DNA from 3 places in the Cytobacillus sp. FSL W7-1323 genome. Region 1 is predicted to be linked to each of the others. Evidence: riboswitches for the same ligand, from Rfam matches in the RefSeq annotation. Region 1 holds a riboswitch; each other region holds the start of a gene.
The links. Region 1 has a riboswitch for cobalamin ahead of MKX67_RS13605 (ribonucleoside-diphosphate reductase subunit alpha). Riboswitches for the same ligand answer to the same signal wherever they lie in the genome.
Positions count from the first base shown of each region.

Region 2: another riboswitch for cobalamin. It lies ahead of MKX67_RS11860 (acyl-CoA dehydrogenase family protein); the one in region 1 lies ahead of MKX67_RS13605 (ribonucleoside-diphosphate reductase subunit alpha).
Region 3: another riboswitch for cobalamin. It lies ahead of MKX67_RS02255 (ABC transporter substrate-binding protein); the one in region 1 lies ahead of MKX67_RS13605 (ribonucleoside-diphosphate reductase subunit alpha).

Region 1 is NZ_CP151998.1:2,694,111-2,701,865, forward strand. Features, by position in the region: gene MKX67_RS13600 (ribonucleotide-diphosphate reductase subunit beta) at 79-1,119, opposite strand; gene MKX67_RS13605 (ribonucleoside-diphosphate reductase subunit alpha) at 1,145-3,352, opposite strand; cobalamin riboswitch at 3,516-3,696, opposite strand; gene MKX67_RS13610 (heavy metal translocating P-type ATPase) at 4,227-6,647, opposite strand; gene copZ (copper chaperone CopZ) at 6,731-6,940, opposite strand; gene MKX67_RS13620 (metal-sensitive transcriptional regulator) at 6,954-7,289, opposite strand; gene MKX67_RS13625 (H-type small acid-soluble spore protein) at 7,433-7,615, opposite strand.
Region 2 is NZ_CP151998.1:2,308,932-2,316,686, forward strand. Features, by position in the region: gene MKX67_RS11845 (enoyl-CoA hydratase/isomerase family protein) at 215-1,261, opposite strand; gene MKX67_RS11850 (CoA-acylating methylmalonate-semialdehyde dehydrogenase) at 1,283-2,740, opposite strand; gene MKX67_RS11855 (NAD(P)-dependent oxidoreductase) at 2,737-3,648, opposite strand; gene MKX67_RS11860 (acyl-CoA dehydrogenase family protein) at 3,663-5,330, opposite strand; cobalamin riboswitch at 5,531-5,716, opposite strand; gene MKX67_RS11865 (YhgE/Pip domain-containing protein) at 6,002-7,755, opposite strand, start outside.
Region 3 is NZ_CP151998.1:422,753-430,507, forward strand. Features, by position in the region: gene MKX67_RS02240 (FtsW/RodA/SpoVE family cell cycle protein) at 1-390, opposite strand, end outside; gene mgtE (magnesium transporter) at 549-1,907, opposite strand; gene MKX67_RS02250 (hypothetical protein) at 2,364-3,143, shown strand; cobalamin riboswitch at 3,197-3,377, shown strand; gene MKX67_RS02255 (ABC transporter substrate-binding protein) at 3,484-4,446, shown strand; gene MKX67_RS02260 (iron ABC transporter permease) at 4,412-5,470, shown strand; gene MKX67_RS02265 (heme ABC transporter ATP-binding protein) at 5,478-6,953, shown strand; gene cbiB (adenosylcobinamide-phosphate synthase CbiB) at 6,943-7,755, shown strand, end outside.

The DNA.
Region 1 (7,755 bases):
CTTAAAGCTTATCATTTCTTCAATTATTAAGAAGAAATAATAAACCTTGCATATGATATGCAAGGTTTATTATAAAACTTATAATTCATCAAATCCATTATCGACTTGATTCACTTTTGTATATTGTCTTGATTTTTGTTCGAAGAAATCAGATTTGCCTTGATCTACCTCTTCATAAGCAACAATCCAACGGAGTGGATTTTTACGAAATCCTTCAAACGGTCGTTCAAATCCTAATTGATTACTGCGGACATTGGCATAAAATTTGATGTATGCTTCAAGGTCAGTAATAAGAATACCATCCATTTTATCACCGATTACCTCACGTGCCCATTCAATTTCGAGATCTGCAGCTTTTCTAAAGGTATCTTTTACAAATTGTTGCAATTCTGGTGTGTTTAATTCAGGATGCTCGTTTAAGATTTCTTTAAAGATTTTCACAAACAAATCAACGTGAATTTGTTCATCACGATTAATATAGTTAATCATCGTTGATGTAGATACCATTTTTTGATTTCTCGCTAAATAATAGAAGAAAGCGAAACCGGAATAGAAGAATAAGCCTTCTAATACTACATCATAAACGATTGATTTTAACATATTTTCCGCCGTCGGTTCTTTTACAAAATCTTTATAACCATTTGTAATAAAATCATTTCGTTCTCTTAATGTTGGTTCTGTACGCCAATAATCGAAGACCTCATCTTGCTTACTTTTTGAAACGATCGAAGAAAGAATATAAGAATACGAGTGATTATGAATAACTTCTTGTTGTGCAAGAATAATCATTAACGCTGAAAGACTAGAATCTGTTAAATAATCTGCTGTCTTCCCAGCATAGTCAGTTTGAATGCTATCTAGTAACGCTAGTAAACCGATAATCTTTAAAAAGGCTTCTTGTGCGTCCTCAGATAACTCAGGGAATTGCTTAATATCTTGAGACATATTAATTTCAAATGGTGTCCAGAAATTAGATAACATCTTTTTATATTTAGGGTAAGCCCAGGAAAATCTTACATCATCCCAGTTTAAAACGTTCGAACATTCTCCATTAATAATACCTGTTGAACGGTTTGGTGCTTCATGATTCATAATGGGACGTTTATTTAAAGTGTTCATTTATTTCATTCTCCTCTCGGTGAAATCAGCTAGAGCATGATTCACAATCTTCAATATCTGTGGAAGTAGAACGTAAATAATACGTTGTTTTCAGCCTGTTTTTCCATGCCGATACGTGAAGATCTAATAATTCTTTTGCTTTAATCGTATTTTTAATATAAAGATTAAATGACACTGCTTGGTCAATATGCTTTTGACGTTTCGCATTTTGAGCAATGCTCCATTTTTGATCGATATGGTAAGCAGATTTATAGTACCACGTAGTTTGAGCGTTTAGGTCTGGTGCAGTTACAGGAATACGATAGTCTTTTTTCTCCTCTGAGTATTGCTTGTTGAAGATTGGATCAATACTCGGTGTACTACCTGCAATTAATGCAGTTGACGCATTTGGTGCTACCGCTTGTAAATAGCCGTTTCTAATTCCTTTTGCTCTCACTTTTTCCATTAGTCCTTGCCAATCAAGTTCGCTATCAGCATTCAGGTAATCTCTTTTTTCGAAATAGGCACCTGTTTGCCAATCTGAACCATTGAATGCGGGGTAGGCTCCCTTTTCCTCAGCTAGATTCATAGAACTTTCAATTGTTAAGTAAGCAATTTTCTCGTAAAGTCGGTCTGCAAATTCTAATGATTCAGGGCTTTCCCAAACGACCTTATTAGTAGCTAATAAATGATGCCAGCCGAAAGTACCTAAGCCAATCGCGCGATATTTTTTATTCGTTAACTGCCCTTGGATAACAGGGATTTTATTAATATCAATTACATTGTCCAGCATTCTTACTTGAATAGGAATCAATCGTTCTATGACTGCTTCATTCACTGCTTTGGCAAGGTTAATAGAAGACAGGTTACATACGACGAAATCTCCAGGTGTTTTCTCGATGACAATTTTACCATCTTTTGTATACTCTTCTTCTCTTGTTGTTACACTTTGATTTTGAACGATTTCAGTACAAAGATTTGTACAATAGATCATACCTGCATGTGCGTTTGCATTCATACGGTTCACTTCATCCCGATAGAACATAAATGGTGTTCCAGTTTCTAATTGACTACGCATGATAGACTTCATAATATCGATAGCAGGAATTTCCTTCTTCGATAGCTCTTCATTATTGACGCATTCTAGATATTTCATTCTAAAAGTACCTGCACCAACTTCTTCATCATAATAATCTTCTAGTGAGAAGCCCATTTTTTGTCGAACCTCATGTGGGTCAAATAAATACCAGTTACTACGCTCTTCTACTTTTTCCATGAATAAATCAGGTAGACATACACCGGTAAATAAATCATGTGTACGTAATCTTTCATCACCATTATTTAACTTTGCATCAAGGAAAGAGAAGATATCCTTGTGCCAAACGTCTAAATAAACGCTAATTGCCCCTTGTCTTTGTCCAAGTTGATCGACACTTACAGCTGTATTATTTAGTTGTTTCATCCATGGAAGCACCCCAGATGAAGCGCCTTTGAACCCTTTAATCATACTACCTCTACTACGAATCTTACCTAAATAAACGCCGATTCCACCACCATTTTTAGATAGTGCAGCAATGTCTGTATTACTGTCATAAATTGAATCTAGACTATCATCAACTGTTTCGATAAAGCAGCTAGATAGTTGTCCCCAATTCTTACCTGCATTAGATAAAGTTGGTGTAGCTACGGTCATAAATAAGTTACTCATTGCCCAGTAAGCTTCTTTTACTAATTGCAGCCGATTTTTTTCTTCTTGATGCATAAGAATCATTGCAATAACCATCCAGCGTTCTTGAGGCAATTCAAAAATCCTCTTTTTGCGATCTTTTGCTACATAACGATCCGTAAGCATTTTGATCCCGAGATAAGTAAAGAGCTGATCTCTTTCAGGGACAATTTCTTTGCCTAATTCATCAATTTCTTCTTTTGTATAACTAGATAATAAAATAGGACTATAAATATCAATATCACTTAATTGTTGAATTAAAGAATGAAAATCACCATAAGCCTGACCACTGTACCCTCGGTTCTCAGCTGCTTGTTGATAAATCTTCTTTAAATATAAATGGGCAGCCACATATGTCCAATCAGGTTCATTAACATTTATGTAAGAAAGACATTCTAGTATTAACTGATCGTAGAAACTATCTAACTCTAAGTGATTTAATTGATCTGCACGCTTTTCTAACGCACTAATTGGTAAGTTGTTGAATTGTTGATATAATTGTTCAAAATTGACTGTCGTATCAATCATTGTTTTCAAATTCCTTCCTCCTTCAAACTATTTCTATCAAATTTAGGCATAAAAAAAACCGCCCCAGTTACACCTTGAGCGGATCAAACGACAGTATAAATACAAGTGTACAATACACTCTTTTCATCAACTGTCGTTTCATCTTCTCAAGCCCCGAAGAATTGAAACTTTTGATTAAGAAGGCAGGTATCCTGGCTTGTGTATCAATCTACTAAGAGCCTTCCCATTCTTTCAAAAGAACAGTGGTTTCCTCTTTTCGTCACACTTACAGTTGCGGGTACAGCTCCGGCTTATCCGGATTCCCATTTTAAGTCCATTTGGACTCCTTCAACCAATTACTATATGTAGTTGTTAAGAAGTAAAAAAATAACTATATATTGTATCTGAGATTGTATGAGTAATCATATCACATCATTTCATAGAATACAATTTATTTCTTTTATCTAAATCTAAAATATACATTTCGTTCTTTTAGCGGTAAATTTAAGACCATAATAAATAATAGCATTTCTTATTTGTGTAAAAAAGTCTTGAAATCCATTAAAAATTGTTCAAGCTGACCAACTCTACTTTTTTACCTTCAAACGAGTATGCTTAAACCAGAAAAGTAATAGTTTTTTGGTAAATAAATTAAAAAATCATAGAATTGTTGAAATAAATCAATGGTGTTAAAGTTGTGGGGCAAAAATTAATTAAAGGTATATTCCATATTAAAAGAAAATAATTTATCTTAAAGGACAAAATTTTTTTACCAATCTTCTTCATGTCTTCTATAAAAATAGAAAAACAAACTAACTATTTAAATTAGCTTGTTTTTCTCATTCAGTTTATTGTATAGAATGTTTTATAGAAATTCATACGGAACTTGTTATTTTTATCTTACACGTTGCAAACGAAGTGCATTTAATACAACGGACACAGAGCTAAACGCCATCGCAGCACCTGCTAACCATGGTGCTAAGAAACCTGCAGCTGCAATAGGAATACCGATTGTATTATAGCCAAACGCCCAAAAAAGATTCTGTTTAATATTACGAATGGTTTTTTTACTCATCATGATTGCATCAGCAATACTATTTAGATCACCACGCATAAGTGTAATGTCTCCTGCTTCCATGGCAATATCTGTACCTGTACCGATAGCCATGCCGATATCGGCAGTTGCTAATGCTGGGGCATCGTTAATACCATCTCCTACCATCGCTACCTTTTTCCCTTGACTTTGTAGCTTTCTTACTTCTTCTGCTTTCGTTTCTGGTAAGACTTCTGCAATGACTTTTGATATACCTACTTCTTTAGCAATGGCTTGTGCGGTTAACTGGTTATCTCCAGTCATCATAATAACTTCTAACCCCATATCATGTAGCCTTTGAATCGCTTCGTTTGATGAATCTTTTATCGTATCAGCTACAGCAAGGAGGCCTTTTGCTCTACCGTTAATAGCCACAAGCATAGCTGTTTTTCCTTCACCTTCTAATTCTTTCATTTGTTTCGAGAACCAAGAGGAGTCTATCCCATTCTCTACCATTAATCTAACTGTACCAATCAGTACATCTTTTCCTGTAACTTTCGCAGAGATACCATAACCCGGTAGCGCTTCGAAATATTCACTTTTTACTTTTTCTATATTTCTCTCCTCTAACCCTTTCACAATGGCTTCAGCAAGAGGGTGTTCAGATGACTTCTCACTCGCAGCAACAATGGAAAGGAAATGGGCCTCATTTGTTCCAGGCTCGACTATGATATCGGTTAATACAGGCTGACCATTTGTAACAGTACCTGTTTTATCAACCACAACAGTTGTAATTTCATGTGTCATCTCGAGATGCTCTCCACCTTTAAATAAAACACCCATCTCGGCTGAACGGCCAGACCCTGCCATAATTGAAGTAGGCGTCGCTAATCCTAGTGCACAAGGACAAGCAATGACGAGTACAGCAATCATTTTTTCTAACGCACTAGCTACATCACCCGGTTGCAAGAAAAGAAACCATATACAGAAGGTAACAAGGGCAATAGCTACCACAATGGGAACAAAGATGCCCGAAATCTTATCGGCTAACCGCTGAATAGGTGCTTTTGACCCTTGTGCTTGCTCGACTACTTTAATAATTTGCGCAAGCGCTGAATCTTTTCCAACCTTTGTTGCTTCAACTGTTAAATGGCCATTTTTGTTTACAGTTGCTCCTATTACTTCATCACCAGCTTTCTTATCAACTGGCACGCTTTCTCCTGTTAACATTGATTCGTCAACTGCTGAATGCCCTTCAATGATTACTGCATCTACAGGAATTCTGTCACCAGGCTTAATGATAACCATATCGCCTTGCATTACTTGCTCAACAGGGACAATGGTTTCCTTCCCTTCTTTTAATACAACGGCTTTTTTAGCCTTTAAATTCATTAATTTTTTTATTGCTTCTGATGATCTTCCTTTTGCACGTGCTTCAAATAATTTCCCTAACAAAATAAGGGTAATAATAATCGCACTCGTTTCATAATAGAGCTCAACATGATGACCATGTGTTGCATTCATCGATTGTAATGTTAGAAACAAACTATAAAAGTAAGCTGCAGAAGTACCTAATACAACAAGTACATCCATATTCGCGCTACCAGATTTCAATGATTTATATGCACCAGTATAAAATTGCCAACCGATAATAAATTGTACAGGTGTCGCCAAAATTAACTGTATCCAAGGGTTCATTAAAAAATCTGGTAGAAAAATGAATGAAGTGAATTCAAAATGCCCAACCATCGTCCAAAGTAATGGTAGAGAAAGGATAGCAGCAGCGATAAATTTCTTTTGCTGCTTTTTAATATGCTGTTCCCTCACATCATTTGCACTGGCTGTTGTTTTTAGCGAAGCGCTATACCCAATCTTATCTACCTTTGCAATAATTTCTTCAACTGAAACCTGTTCAGGATTGTATTCTACAGTACCTGTTTCTAAAGCTAAGTTCACGTTTGCCTGCGCAATACCGGACTGTTTATTTAAAACTTTTTCGATTCGCGCAGAACAAGCAGCACAAGTCATTCCTGAAATATCAAACTCAGCTTTCTCTAAAACAACTTCGTAGCCTAGATCTTTAATCTTCTGCTGAAATGCATGTTCTCCTACTATTTGAGGGTTATAGGAAATGGTTGCTATTTCAGAAGTGAGATTCACATTCGCTTCGTTTACACCATCCATTTTACTTAACCCTTTTTCGATTCGCGCAGAACAGGCAGCACAAGTCATTCCCGTAATTGGCAAATGAATTTTTTGGTGAGAATCGTCTTGATTAGACATATGCTCCTACCACACCTTTCTTTAAATACTATACCCTACTACCCTATATAAACATTTAAAATAAATCGTGCAAAGCTGCACGATTAAGATTTAACTTCATAACCTTGATCATCAATTGTTTCTTTAATTTGATCAAGCTTTACAGATGAAGCATCAAAAGCAACTTTGACTTCTTTTCTATTTAAATCTACTTTAACCGTGTCTACTCCTTTAAGTTCACCAACACTACTTTCCACCGCTTTCACACAGTGACCACAAGACATTCCTTCTACATGTAAAATTACGTTTTCCATGTTTAAAATCCTCCTATTTTTTCATTAATTTTTGAATTGTAATAAGAAATTCATCTAACACTTCTTCGTCACCTTCATTTATCCGATCAATGACACACCCTTTTAAATGACCTTCAAGTAAAATCTTAGCGACACTATTTAAGGCAGATTGTGTTGCGGATATTTGTGTAATCACATCATCACAATACGTATCTTTTTCAATTAGACCTTTAATACCTCGAATTTGTCCTTCGATACGATTCAATCGAGTGACTAAATTCTTTTTTACTTTATCTGAATGATGACTTCGTCTATCTGCATGCTCTAGGCACATTGTTTCTTCTCTTACCTGATCTTCTTCATATCCCATTGAATCGCCTCCCTTACACATATTATATTATACCCCGGTACCCTATGTAAAGTGAAAGAAATTTTAAATATGGTTCATTTCTCCACTATAAATAAAAAGGTAGGTAGCAGTATCTACCTACACTCTAACATGTTGAATTGTAATTACACTTCATTAAGGTCTGAAATATCTACTTCTGTTCTTTCTTCTAAAGGAATTCCTCTTAAATGAACAGTAACTGTTTTATCATCTTCATGTAACTTATCTATCCATACAGAAGTTCCATTGTATTGAACTTCTACATCACTCGATGATGAAAGTATTTGTTTTATCCTCTTTGTTTCCATATGATTCACCTCTCATAATTGATAAATATATTCTTTAACATTTTAGCCTTTTTATACATTTCGAAAGGAACTCATTTGTTGATGAAGGACTTCTCGACAATATACAATTAAGGTTACTAAGAGATGAAAGGTCTTAACAA
Region 2 (7,755 bases), 390 kb from region 1:
TAAAACATACTTACTTCTCCAGAAGAAAAATTGAATTCTATTATGAAAATTTTAAAATGCGTAAACAAAAAGAAACTACTTTGTGTAAAACATAACTAATACGTAAATAAAAAAACCTTGCTTGCGTGGAGCTTAAAGCTACAATCGGCTTACAAGGTTTTTTAATTCAATGAAGTTTACTTTTTTATTGTTTTTATGTGCGTTCAGAGTTAGCTTACTTTTTTTGAAAGAATCCCTCAACATGTTGAGATGTAAAATCGGATAATTGTGCAAAGTCATATTGGGGATCGCGGTCTTTGTCAATGACCACTGACCGTACACCTTCATAAAAGTCACTATGGTTTAAAAAATTTCTAGCAAGTATTAAGTCTGTTTCTAAGCAAGTTGTGAGAGATTGTTCTTCACCGTCAATCAGTTGCTTAAGTGTGACTTTAAGTGATGAAGGTGATTTAGATAATAAGATATCACTTGTCGTTGTAGCGAAATCACTAGGATGTTCACGAAGAGAGTGTAGAATCTCTTCTAATGTTTGAAAAGAAAAGTGCAAATCAATTTCTTCTTGTAATTGAGATAACTTACTTTCTCCGCTTTCGTTGTTGGCGTACTGGTTGAGTAAATCATTCAAGTTATAATCGAGATTTACATCTAACCAATTCATATTCTCTAGATTTTCTAAGAGGGAGTTAAATTGTTCACTCTTGATGAAATAATCAGCTCCTCCTATGTAGAGAACATCAGATGCATGTATCGTCTCTGCCGTCAACGCTAAATAACGGCCAATATAGCCTGGAGCTTTGTTAAGGAAAAAGGCTGCACCTACATCAGGGAAGAAGCCAATATTCATCTCAGGCATGGCCCACTTCGTCCGTTCAGTTACGATACGATAGTTTGCCCCATAAGTCAGTCCAACTCCCCCTCCCATTACAATACCATCAAGATAAGCGATAATGGGCTTTGGATAGTCATAAATTAATTGATCTAATTCATACTCCTCTTTGAAAAATTGCATTGCCAGACTTTTATTTTTTCCATTCAAGCGGGCATCGTATAATGCTTTTATATCTCCACCTGCACACAAGCCTTTTTCTCCTGCTCCTTTGATCAGAATCATCTGTATGTGATTATTGTTTTTCCATCGCAGTAACTTTTCTTTAAGTGGTTGAACCATTGCTAAAGAAAGTGAGTTTAGCGCTTTCGGACGGTTGAGTGTAATCACACCTAACCCTTTATCATTTACTGTGAAGAGTACTTCATCTGTCATACAATCTCTCCTTCCGTTTTTTTAAAACCAACGTTCAGTTACAACTTTCTTTCTTGTATAAAATTGAACACCATCTTTTCCGTTAGTTCCTAAATCTCCATAAAATGATGATTTATTACCAGCAAAAGAGAAAAAGGCCATAGGAGCAGGTACATTCACATTTACACCAATCATGCCTGCATCAATCTTCTCCCTGAAAATTTGTGCTTCTTTACCACTAGATGTATAAATAACAGCTCCGTTGGCAAATTTTGATTGGTTCGTTAAGGCGATGCCATCTTCAAATGTTTTTACTCTAACGACACTTAAGACCGGTGCAAAAATCTCATCTTGCCAAATTTTCATATCGGATGTTACATTGTCAAATATTGTTGCACCTACATAATAACCATCTTCTGTCGTCTCTGTATCCCTGCCATCTACGATTAAATGGGCCCCTTCAGATACCCCTGAGGCGATATATTGTAACACACGGGATTTATGAGTGTCACGAATGAGTGGTCCAACAAAATGCTCTTCAAAGCGACCATCCCCGACAGTAAGTTTTTTCGTTTCTGCTACAAGTAGGTTCATAAACTCATCTGCTATATCTTCTACAACGGCTACCACAGAACAAGCCATACATCGTTCCCCACTACTTCCAAACGCTGCGCCAATAACACCTTGAACCGTTTTTTCTAGATGACAACTAGATGTGACAACTGCGTGATTTTTCGCACCAGCTAATGCTTGTACTCTCTTTCCGTGAGCGGTGCCAGTTTGATAAACATGTTTGGCGACCGGCTCTGACCCAACAAATGAAATTGCACGAATTTCTGGATGATCTAATAAGCGATTAACCACGTCTTTTCCTCCATGTACAAGGTTTAGTACCCCTTTAGGAAAACCTGCCTCATAGAATAACTCTACGAGTCTACCAGCCAAGATCGGCGTTCTTTCAGAAGCTTTCAGTATAAATGTATTCCCACAGGCGATTGCCAGAGGAAACATCCATAAAGGAACCATCATTGGAAAGTTAAAAGGGGAAATCCCAGCAACAACACCAAGCGGATAGCGCCAAATTGAGCCATCTATCCCTTCGGCAATACTAGGAAGAGCATCTCCCATCATTAAATAAGGAGTGGAGGTTGCGAGTTCAACGACTTCAATTCCTCTTTGTACCTCACCACGCGCATCTTTTAATGTTTTTCCATTTTCCTCTGTAATAATTTGAGCGAGGTTTTCTTTTTCCTCTTTTAACAAATGAAGATATTGGTAAAGCAGACGCGTTCTATTTGGGACGGGTACTTCAGCCCACTTAGGATAGACCGCAGCAGCAGCTTTGACAGCTAAATCAACATCTCCTTTACCAGAAAGGGGGACGTAAGCAATAATTGTCCCATTCGCCGGATTCGGTACGGCTTCCACTTCCTTACTACTTGAATCAACCCATTCACCATTAATATGGTTTTTCATTGTTGGAATTTCTGTTTTAATCATTCCTTCATCCCCGTTTCTTTGGCATTTTTTGTTTGATCATTTTTCACTTTTTCATAAAGAACAGCCATATCTTGGCTTCCATAACCCTCGTTTTCAGCATTTTTGTATATATTTAATAGTAATTCACTAACTGGCAATTGCAATTCGTGTTCCTTGGCTAAATCAAGCGCGAAACCAAGATCTTTATTTAATAGCTGCAAGGTAAAACCGGGACGATAATCTTCGTTCGCGATAAAACTTTTATAGTTTCTTTCATATATCCGACTTTGGCCGTAGCTCACATTCAACATCTCAAATAATTGCGCTAAATTAATGTTGCTTTTTTCTGCCAGATTTAAGGCTTCGCTTACACCAGCAGTATAAAAACCGATAAGTAAGTTATTGATTAATTTGACTGCAGTTCCGCTTTCAATTCGTTCATTCACATGAAAAATATTCTCTCCAAGAATATTTAACAATGGTTGGGATTGCTCGAAAGCTTGTTTAGGACCACCGACCATAATGGTTAAAGTACGATTTTCAGCACCGATTACACCCCCACTGACAGGAGCAGCAAGAAAATGAATCCTCTTCTTTTTTGCTTCTTCTGCTAATTTTTGATTCAAGCTAGGAGCAACAGTACTTGTATCAATCAGGACAATGCCTTCCCGTCCTTTTGTAATCAATCCTTCCTCACCTAAATAGATTTCTTCCACCGCTTTCATTGAAGGTAAGCTTGTGAAAATAAAATTTACTTGCTTTATGATATTTTTGATTGATAATCCAATCACACCTCCCGACCTTAGCAATGCCGCTTCAGCATCTTTGTTGAGGTCGATGCCGTACACTTCATTGCCTTCTGATAATAAGCTTTGCGCCATCGGTAAACCCATATTCCCTAAACCAATAAAACCGATTTTCTCACCCATCATTTTAGCTCCCTTCATTTCAGTAATTTTGGTTGATCAATAAGTATTTGTGCTAATTGCCTTTTTTTCAATAACAGATTGCTGTAGAGTGGGATTTGGTAATTTTCAATATTTGCGAATGCAACGAATCGTTCTTTTTCATCAAGTATCGCTGCTGAAATCAGGCTAATCGTTTGTTGTTTCAAATATTGAAAGCATTGTTCGCATTTAATATCAGTCGCTAAATCTTTCCACTTTTGATTTTGTTTTCGATGTTGCAGTTTTGAAGTCCGCATATAAGTCGCTTCCATTGTGTATAGTTCTGTGATGATATTAGCTAAAAGACGTGCATACTGCTGTTCTCTATTAATATCAATCTTTGCATTTGAAACCGCTTTCAAAGACAGCGATAACAGTTCTTTTCCTAACTCAATAAATTGGCTGTTTCTATCTCGGTGTAATGGTGTCGGGGTATTGATTGTGATATCTTTAGATGAGTGTTTGTGAAGTAAGTTTTTTGCTATGGTTAAGCGATTGATTTCGTTTGTTCCTTCAAAGATACGACTGATTCGAGCATCCCTATATAGTCGCTCAACATCGTAATCTCTCATATAACCGTATCCACCGTGAATTTGAACGGCCTCATCTGTTACATGCCCAAGCATTTCAGAGCATCGTACTTTGTTTATGGCACATTCCATTGCGAATGCTTTTAAAGAGGTGATTCCTTCATCCGTTGGAGCTTGATCAATCATATCTGCTGTGCGATAAGCGGCACTTTCACTTGCATAAATAGATGTCGCCATTTCAGCTAATTTTTCTTGTATCAACGTAAATTCAACCAGCGCTCTATCAAATTGTTGTCTCTCTTTCGCATAGCTAAGAGAAAAGTTGAAGGCTTGTTTAGCTGTGCCAATATTCGAGAAAGCTAGCTTCAATCTAGCAAGATTTAATATATTCATGGCAACTTGATGACCTTTTCCTTTTTCTCCTAGTATATTAGCGGATGGCACAACGACATCTTCCAATATAAGAGTAGCTGTTGATGATCCATGAATACCCATCTTTTCTTCTTCTGCACCAATAGATACGCCTGCTGTGTTTTTTTCAACAATAAAAGCAGTCATCCCGTCATTTGTTTGGCAAAACACAACAAACACATTTGCTATGTGAGCATTGGTAATCCATTGTTTTTCCCCATTTATTATCCAACTATCACTCTTGCTGTTGTAAATAGCTCTTGTTTTAGGTGAAAGTGCGTCTGATCCAGCTCCTGCTTCCGTTAAGGCATAAGCACCAATCCAATCCCCAGAGATGAGTTGTGGTAAATACTTTTGTTTTTGTGCTTCTGAACCAAAATAAACATACGGTAATGTGCCAACACCTACATGAATATTATAGGAAACACTAAAAGCCCCACCGTATCCTATCTTTTCAGCAATAAGCCCGGATAATTTTTTACCAAGTGCAAACCCGCCATAATCTTCAGGTACATCAATAGCAAGTAGACCAAGTTCCCCTGATTTTTTAAACAGATTCTTAGCCACTTCATAGTTCTTTTTTTCTAATGAATCCATTTGGGGCAACACTTCATTCTTAATAAATAATTCTGCCGTTTGTGCAATGAGTTGTTCCTCTTCAAGAAAATCTTCAGGAGAAAAAATATCTCCCTTTTCTTCTAGCGTTTTTTTTAGCTTCGCCATCGTGCACTCCCTTTACATCTTTCTATCTCCTTTGATTGAGCGCTTGCTCAAATCAGTACTAAGAAGCAAACCTCCTTCAAACAAAAAACAACTCCTATTAAAAGAAGTTGTTAAGTAACGAGTGGACAAACAAATAAACATGTGTAGTGTTATATACATGTTCTTCTATCCGCACTTAACACCCCCTATCCGCGTAGGTAATGATGTTGGCTAAAACAGGCAGGTCTCCTGGCTTATGGTCGTGGCGGATTTGCTCCTTCCCCATTCAATAATGAATAAGTGGTTATGTACAATCCGCTCGCATATACAGTTGCGGGACAGCACCGGAGTCTAACCGGTTTCCCTTTTAAGCTTGATGAACAAGCACCTGTTTATTTAGCTTATTTAGTTTTCACACTAACAATATATCAATTTTTCGGAAAATTTACAATTTATTTTTTAGAATATGTATTCTCAGCTTAAAATGATGAAAAAGTTAGGCTCTTTATCATTTTTCTTCCAACCACAATATAAGCTAGAGTCATTGATTAAATCCACTCCTACAACCCGAGTAGAAGAAAGCCTAATTCTTCATTTTGACCGATCGTTTGATGTAACATGAAAGGTTTATATAAATTTACCACCGAAAAGAGAAACACGCCTCCTAGATTGCAGTGGCGTGTTTTTCAAGTTTACTTAAATAAGTTAAGAAGTTTCTCGAAGAATCCTACTTTATCTTTTGTTTCTTTTACATCTTCTTTGTTATCTTTTATTTTAATCTTATCTGTTTGGATGACAAATTGGACTAGTTCCAACTTTTCATTATTTTTATCTGATACAAAAGAAATTGGCTCATAATCAGATTTATCATATTGCGATATCATTTCATCCACTTCTTTTGTCACCTCATCAGGAATGTCTTTAGTTGCATCATGTAATTGTCCAGTTCCATTATGAAGCGAGCCAGCTCCTTTCGTTAGTTGCTCAGCTCCAGATAGAGAACCGCTAATTCCTTCATGGATGTCACTATATGATGTACTTAATTCAGAAACACCGCCTGTATAAGCAAGTAACCCTTGGTGGAATTGATTATAGTTAGATACCATTTCTTCAACACCAGATGTCAATTGTTTTAACCCTTCATCAATGTCAATTTGAAGAATAGATTCGTCTATATTAGATGATATTGCACGAAGGTTACCTGCTGCTTCTCTCATTGATTGACTAAAGGTTGATAGCGGTTCAACCATGTCTGTAAGGTTATCTTTGGCTAGTAGTAGAACTTCTTGAGCAGCTTTTGTCCCTCTATAGGTTTCTACCAATTGATCAATTACCTCTTTATCCGCATTACTTTCATATAATTTATTTATCTCTTTATCTGAAATTTGGTTATCTGGTATCTGCTCCAGAGCACGATTGATTTGTGTTTTTACCTCATTATAATTAACAACTACTTGGTCTACATCATTTGCTGCTTGTTCTAGATTATCCGCTACCTCAGGCAGATCGATTGTTACATTCTCGAGTTCCCCAATACCACTTACGCCACTGGCTTGTTTCATCTCATCTTTAATCAAAGATAAAGTATTATTTATTTGTGCTGATCCTTCTGTTAATTGGTTACCAGACTGACTTAATTCATTTAGTCCTTTTTTATATTGTGCAGACCCACCCTCTAAAGACCGTAAGCCTGATGATAGTTCATTCATTCCTATTGCTAAGTCTCCGACACCATGATGAATGTCACCAATTGCCTCAGTTAATGAGTGAAACTCACTCGTCAATTCTTCAGTATCTGGGCTATCAATGGCAAGTGAAGCAGGTAAAGCAGATATTTGCACACCTTCTGTTTCAAAATGATTTGTTTCTGCCTCAATCGTAAATACTTCTTCCTGCTCCGGCATAACGGTAAAAGTGAGCTGCTTATCTTTGCCGGATTGTGCAACAGTGGCATTCTCGGCTTTTATATCCTTGAATTTTTCAGTGTTCAGCGGTATGCTAATTTGCAGCATATAATTTTCAGAGAATGAAGAATGCTTACCTTCATTCGCTTCTACAGCAATTTCCATTTTTATATCGCCCGATTTACCAGCTAAATTTTCTGGTTCAACCTTTTTATTATTAAGGTAATAATTAATTGTAAAACGCCAAGGTAACTCAAAGTTATTTGGTAAGTTTCCTTGATAATAGTAATTTTCTTCTTTTGCTTGTAATGTGATCTGATCATTTTCTTTGCTAATTTTTGATGTGTCAGTTAGATTTTTAACCTTTTGGTAATTCCCAAAATCTTCTATCACACCAGGTTCTATCAGTTCAAACGAATTGACAACATATAATTCGGTTAGGTTACCGTCTGCTAGCAAGTTAGCATAAATCACTTCATTTTTGTTTGCTACTTTCCCTTTACTCATTCCGCCTTTAACTGTTTGTGATTCAGCATGTATAT
Region 3 (7,755 bases), 2.3 Mb from region 1:
TACTTTACTTAGTGCGAGGATAAGAAATATTTTAAAGAACTCGGATGGCTGCAAAGAAGGTCCTGGTAGACCGTTGTACCAGAGCTTAGCTCCTTTTACTTCATATGCAAGGGACTCTGGTGCGATAAAAAGTCCTGCTTGAAGTATTGTGCCGATACCGAATAAGATCCAGGTCATTCGCTTTATCTGATCAGAATCAAAGTACATAATGGCGGCAATCACAATCATACCTACACTATAAAAGATTATTTGTTGTAGCACGAAGTTATCTGGATACTGTGCTGTTGTTTGCCCGCTATAAATAGCAGTGCAACTAATGATGCAGAACAAAAATAATATCAGGGCTAATGTCCAATCAAAGCGATCATTCTTTTTTTGTATACGATCCATATATAAACACCTATCTTTATTTTATACATTCAGGTAATGCTACGAACAGAAAAAAACCATTAGGGATCTTCTGCAAAGGAATATGTTTAAACGTATATATAGACGTACCGAATTGAGAAAGAGTTTCCTTATTTACAATATAAAATAAAAAAGTAATGTTAAGTTAAGTAGGAAATAAACATTGTGGCAATACCAAAATACGTAACAAGTGAGAAAATGTCATTTAATGTTGTAATAAGAGGCCCGGAAGCTATGGCTGGGTCTATCCCGAATTTGTATAATAGTAAAGGAATAGTTGCTCCCGAAAGTGTCCCGATAATTAAAGTAAGAAGTAGGGAAACTCCGACAACTAAGCCTAAATAAATATTTCCTTGCCAAAAAAATGCAATCAGTGCGATTAAAATACCACAAGTGACACCAATAATCACGCCTACCCCTAATTCCCTAAGAATCAGTTTCGTAACCACTTTTTTATTTAAATCATTGGATACAAGCCCTCGGACAACTACAGCTAATGATTGCGTACCTGTGTTACCTGTCATACCAGAAATCATGGGCATGAAAAAGGCGAGGGCTACGACTTGCGATAAAGTAGCCTCATACCCGCTTATGATACTGCCTGAAATAATGCCGATGAATAATAAAAGGATGAGCCACGGTAACCTTCGATAAGCGGCGACGAAAGCTTTCGTATCAAAGTCAATTGCCTTACCGGAAGCGGATAGTTTTTCAATATCTTCATTCGCTTCTTGGACAACAACATCCATCAAGTCATCAACAGTGGCAATACCCATTAGCACATTTTCTTCATTCACAATTGGAATAGCAAGAAAATCATATTTTAAGACCATGTTTGCAACTTCTTCTTGGTCTGTCGTCACTGCAGCTGAGATGACCCGTTCATACATAATGTCTTGGATAACCTCGAGGGGCTCTGCGATTAGTAAGTCACGGTGAGAGACAACCCCAACTAATTTTCTGTCTTGATCTATCACGTATAAATAATTAATCGTTTCAGCATATTCTGCAAAGGATTTTAACTTCTCTACTGCTTCTCGGACTGTGTAATAATCACGAATCCATACAAAACGGTTAGTCATTAAGCGCCCGGCAGTTTCTGGTGGATAGGTCATCATATTCTGAATGATGCGAGATTCACTTTGTTTCATACCGGCAAGGAGACCTTCTATTTTCTCAGCTGACATATCATGAAGTAAAAGGGCGAGGTCGTCATTGTCCATTAGATCCAAGACTTTTCCTGTTTTCTCATTTTCTAATTTATTTAAAACCTCAAGCTGCATGTCTTTATTCAATTCCTCTAGCAACTGGGCAAGGCGGTCAGCAGTCATAAATAATAAGAAGCGCTTCTTATGCTTTTCAGGCAGATGATCATAAGCTTGAGCAATATCATACGGTTGCAGTTCATCTAAAATCCTGTTAAATTCTTTTTGTTTATTATCTTTTAATGCTTTGATGATCAATAAAGCGATTTGGTTTTCTGTCATCGTCTGAATCATAAAGCTCAAGTCCTTTCAACCGAGGATATACCTTAAATTGTAAACGGAGATTATATGCTTATCTTACCATTCTTTTACTGGGAAAATCATGATTTCTTAAAGTAATGTATGATTTAAAAGTTAAGATTGTATGCTAATCCATTAGTTATTTTCATAGTATGTGTTAGAAGTGGATTGTTATCATTGGTTTGATATAAAAAGGTTTTTTTAGGGTATGAACAAAACTCAGGAATTGAAATAGTTATTTTGTAATGTTTTTTTAATAATCGTATTTCCTTATCTTTGCTAAAATGAAATGGATGAAATGACGCATTGTATCGGTTGTTTATGATTTACATGTAGTTAGTATAAATTATTGCAGTAAAACGAAATTGTGTGTGGTATGAGGGTAATAACTAAGGTGGTACTATTGAATTTGCTCTTCGTCTTTCTATTTTCAGTTCGGAGGTTTCTAAATTGCGAAAGAAAAATCATAGTGTTCGAGATCTCATCTATATCTTATTAAACGAAAAGGACCAGTCCGTTATTTCTTATGGAATTGAATTTTCTGAGTTTATGCAATCATTACAGAACAGGACAGGGCATCTTCTATTAGTGAAGCATCAGTATGATAATGGGGAACTGAATGTACATACCATGTTTGATTGGGTGGCTCATGAAGACCTGCCAGCACTAATAAACGAAGATGTTTATAGTTATGGTGATTTTTGCTGGATAGATTTCGAGGAGGAAGAATCGTTAAATGAATTGCCTGCTCAAGCAATTGCTGAGCTCCTATATCTTAGTCATGTAAAGGAGCATTTAAAGAAACCTTTCTATAACCATTTAAGCAATCGTTATTGTTATTTAGCGCATGATGACGGTTGGTTAAATAAGGTCTATTACCGAGACTGGCAGGACTTTTACAAAATGCTTGGCGACGTTGCTGCTATGAAGATGGAGCATTTAAAAGTAGAAAAATCTTTATTAGGCCTAAAAAAGAAAAAAACATATCCGCAAGTTCCAGAAGGCGCGTTAATGGCATTAAGAAATTTAATGAAGGAAGGCCTGGTAATTTCTTTTGAACAGAGTGAGCAGACACGTACAAAAATTAATATACCGCTCTGGACAGTTGGAGATTTCGCTAATATGGATGATATGTATGATGAGTTCGAAGCAATGAGGAAGGAAGCCACTCCAGACGCGAGATTGGTTTTTGATAAAAAACTGAAAGAATGGCAAGTAACTGATTCATAAAAATAATAATGCACCACAAAATATGATAAGGTATAATAAAATCGACAGAAAATTGTAGATTTAAGGAAATAGGTGTCAATTTTTGACTTAATAGGGGAAATTGGTGTAAAACCAATGCGGTCCCGCCACTGTAACTGGTTAATAAACAAAGAAAACTCCTATATATGTTGTATAGGAGGAGCCTTTGATTATAAACCATAAGCCAGGAAACCTGCCTATCTTCCATAAACACTGTAACCTACGAGGATAGGGGGTGTTTGGTAAGGCTTCTTTGTCGTGATTATTCCTTCCAAACATCTCCTACTAATGGGGATGTTTTATATTTTAAGGAGGGTCAATCATGAAGAAATGGTATTTATTTTTAGTCTCGATTCTACTATCAGCAGGTATTCTTGCTGGATGTGGGAATGACACAGCTGAACCGAAAAAAGATGGAGAAGAGAAGGTTGAAGAGAGTACTGAAACTAGCGCTTTTCCTGTAACATTAACGGATGCTGCGGATCAAGAAGTGGTGATTGAAGAGGAACCAGAAGCGATTGTTTCATTAATCCCGAGTAATACTGAAATCGCTTTCGAATTAGGGTTAGGTGAGAAGGTAGTCGGTGTATCTGATTTTGATAATTATCCAGAAGAAGTAGCTGATATTGAAAAAATCGGTGGACAAGAATTTAATGTAGAAGCAATTATTGCTTTAAATCCAGATGTTGTATTAGCACATAATTCAGGAGCGCATAATAGTACTGAAGGCTTAGATCAATTAAGAGATGCTGGTATTCCTGTTCTTATTGTCAATGATGCACAGAATTTTGAAGAAGTATATGATTCCATAGAAATGATTGGTAAAGCAACAGGAGCAACAGAAGAAGCAAATCAAACAGTTGAGGAAATGAAAACCCGTTTGGCAGAAATTGAAGAAAAAGCAAAGTCTGTTGAAGAGAAAAAATCTGTCTTTGTAGAAATCTCTGCAGCTCCTTCTTTATATACTGCCGGTCAAAAAACATTTATTGATGATATGCTCAATTTAATCCAAGCGGAAAATGTAATTGAAGAAGAAGGGTGGCCACAAATTGACGAGGAAGCTGTCATCGAAAAAAATCCTGATGTGATTATCACTACATACGGGTATTATACGGAAAATGCGGTAGAAACCCTTTTAAGTCGAGAAGGTTGGCAAGATGTAACAGCCGTTAAAGAGAAGCAAGTCTATGATGTGCACTCTGATAAGGTAACTCGTACAGGTCCTAGACTTGTAGAAGGAGTAGAGGAGCTTGCAAAAGCGATTTACCCAGAAGTATTTAAATAATAGAGGTGTTGCTTATCTCTGTGCGTTCGTTTTCTTATGTGTAGCAATGATGATGGGGATTTCTATAGGGACTGTTTCAGTGCTACCGTTAGATATATTCAATATCATTGGAGCGGAAATCTTACGTTTACCGATAAGTAATGATGTTAATCCAATGCATAGTAATATTGTTATGAATATTCGCTTGCCTAGAGTAGTATTGGCGGGCTTCGTCGGGGCATCACTTGCAATAGCAGGTGCTGCCTTTCAAGGTTTATTAAGGAACCCTTTAGCAGACCCTTATACATTGGGGGTGTCTTCAGGAGCTTCTGTTGGTGCTGTATTAACGATCTTTCTCGGTTTATCCATTCCGTTTGTTGGCACCTTTACTTTACCGTTATTTAGTATTACAACAGCTTTTCTAACGATAATTGTTGTCCTTTTCTTTGCGCGACAAATTGATCGTGGCATGAGAGTAGAGACAATCATTTTAACCGGTATTATCTTCAGTTCTTTTCTAGGTGCATTTATTTCCTTAATGATTGCTTTAACCGGGGATGAACTGAGACAGATTATTGGGTGGTTGTTAGGAAGCGTATCGATGAGAGGTTGGGACTATGTTCAAATCATCCTTCCTTTCTTTATCATTGGTTCTGCGATGCTCATTGCCAATAGCAAGGAATTAAATGCGATGTCATTCGGCGAAGAAAGAGCTCGTCATATCGGGGTGAATGTACAGAAACGTAAGATGATGGTCTTAATTGCCGGATCGATTTTAACTGGTGCCGCTGTAGCAGTGTCAGGTACAATCGGATTTGTCGGCTTAGTCATTCCGCATCTGACCAGATTGCTATGGGGACCAGACCATAGACACTTGCTTCCTTTATCGATGATGACAGGTGCGGGGTTTTTAATACTTGCTGATTTATTTGCAAGAACAGTCATTTCACCTACTGAGTTACCTATTGGTGTCATTACTGCGTTAATTGGTGCACCAGTTTTTGCTATCATTCTAATTAAAAGAAGAGCGGAAGGCAGAGGATAATGTGATGATGTATAGCTTACGAAAAATTAACGGTGGTTATGGAGGCAAGCAGGTCATTCATGATGTTTCCTTTGAAGTAGAGAAAGGACAGTTATTCGGCATACTTGGACCGAATGGGAGCGGCAAGTCGACAGTTTTAAAGATGCTAAGTGGTCTTATACCGGTCACATCTGGTGAAGTTTATTTAAAAGATCAACCAGTACAAAATTATAACACGAAGGAAATAGCGAAAATCGTTGCTGTCCTACCTCAACATGCCGAACATAGTTTTTCTTATACAGTAAAGGAAATTGTATCACTTGGCCGCTATGCTCATCAAAGTGGCTGGTTCCAAACATGGTCTGAAGATGATGAAGAAGTGGTTCAACGATCGATGAAACAAACAGGCGTACAGCATTTTGCACATAAAAATATTACTGAGCTATCAGGTGGAGAGAGACAACGTGTGTTTTTGGCACAAAGTCTCGCACAAGAACCAGAAATATTATTACTTGATGAGCCAACCAATCATTTAGACTTATCCTATCAAAAAGAATTGCTAGATATGTTAAAAGAATGGACTGAGAAAAAGGGTTTAACGGTCATATCCATTTTTCATGATTTAAATTTAGCCGGTTTATATTGTGATCAAATCGTTTTATTAAATGATGGAAAAATAGTCTGCAATGATAAACCTAATGAAGTATTGCAAGAAGCACGTATTATAGAAGTTTATGAGACTGAAGTGAAGAAGCACGGCCACCCGAAAGTACCAGCACCTCAAGTAGTCCTAATACCTGAGGAGAAATGGCATAATGAAGAGATTATTACACCTGCTATATTAATGGTGAATGAAGAATATATTACACTTCAGTCTGCCCAACCTCTAAGGGTAATGTCATCAGGTGTTGTTGGTTCTGGTATTGGCTGGTATCAAACATTTGTTAATCGCCATGTTGATAAAAGTTATAACTGTGATGATTTTTATGAGGAGATGGTAGATTTTCTTATAGAAAAAGGGTTTGAGCCTTCGGAAACGGTTGGTATGATGACAGCGGTATATACGTATGATGTGATCTACGAATTTTACGAAATGGATCTGTTCTCTGTGTTGATCGTGGTCACAGCAGGTGTAGGAAACGCTGTCGATGCTTCGATGGCGAGCAAACATAAAGAGGTAGTAACCCCAGGCACTATAAATAGTTGGATATTTGTCAATGGTCATCTTTCTGAAGAGGCATTTATTCAAGCAATGATGACGGCAACTGAAGCGAAAGCAAAAGTATTAATGGATTTAGAAGTAAGAGACAAAGAAACGGGGACAGTTGCCACGGGCACATCTACGGATAGTATATTAGTTGCTGCAACACAAAGTGGAGAGAAAATAGATTTCGCTGGAACAGTTACACCCCTAGGAAAAATAATTGGAAAAGGTATTTACGAATGTACACAAAAAGCGATTCACAAGAGTCGTAAAAGAAAAAAGGAAACAGATGATGATTGAACATTTAATCGCATTAACAATAGCAGTGGTCATTGACCGATTCATAGGTGACCCACCGCAATGGCCGCATCCTGTAAAGTGGATGGGTTCTTTAATAGGATTTTTAAGGAATAAATGGAATATAGGGGCGCATAGAAAATGGAAAGGTGTAGCTATGATAACAACAGTCTTATTGATTGTATTAGTTATATCGATAAGTATTGTGGTGATTGCTTATGCTGTCCACCCTATCGTTGGAATATTATTTGAGGCGGTGTTAATCGCAACTACCATCGCCCAAAAGAGTTTAAAGGAAGCGGCAATAGAAGTGTACGAGCCTTTAAAGAAGGAACAAATAAGTGAAGCAAGGCAAAAGCTTTCATATATTGTTGGTAGGGATACAGAAGAGCTAGATGAAGCGGAGATTGTTAGGGGAACAGTTGAAACAGTAGCAGAAAATACAAGTGATGGGATTACTGCCCCGTTGTTCTTTGCATTAATTGGTGGTGCACCATTTGCATTAGTTTATCGCGCTATTAACACTTGTGACTCAATGGTCGGTTATCAAAATGAGAAATACATTGATTTTGGCTGGGCGTCTGCAAAGCTTGATGATGTGGTGAACTGGGTACCGAGTAGACTGACAGCATTTTGTATGCTTCTCGTGAATAAGCCGAGATTTATTCGAAAGAAAGAGAGCTTCCGATTAGTGATGAGCGATGCGAAAAAACATCCAAGCCCCAATAGTGGCTGGGGAGAAGCAGCTGTGGCTTATTTATTAGGAGTTCAATTAGGTGGTAAAAATACATATGAAGGGCATGTT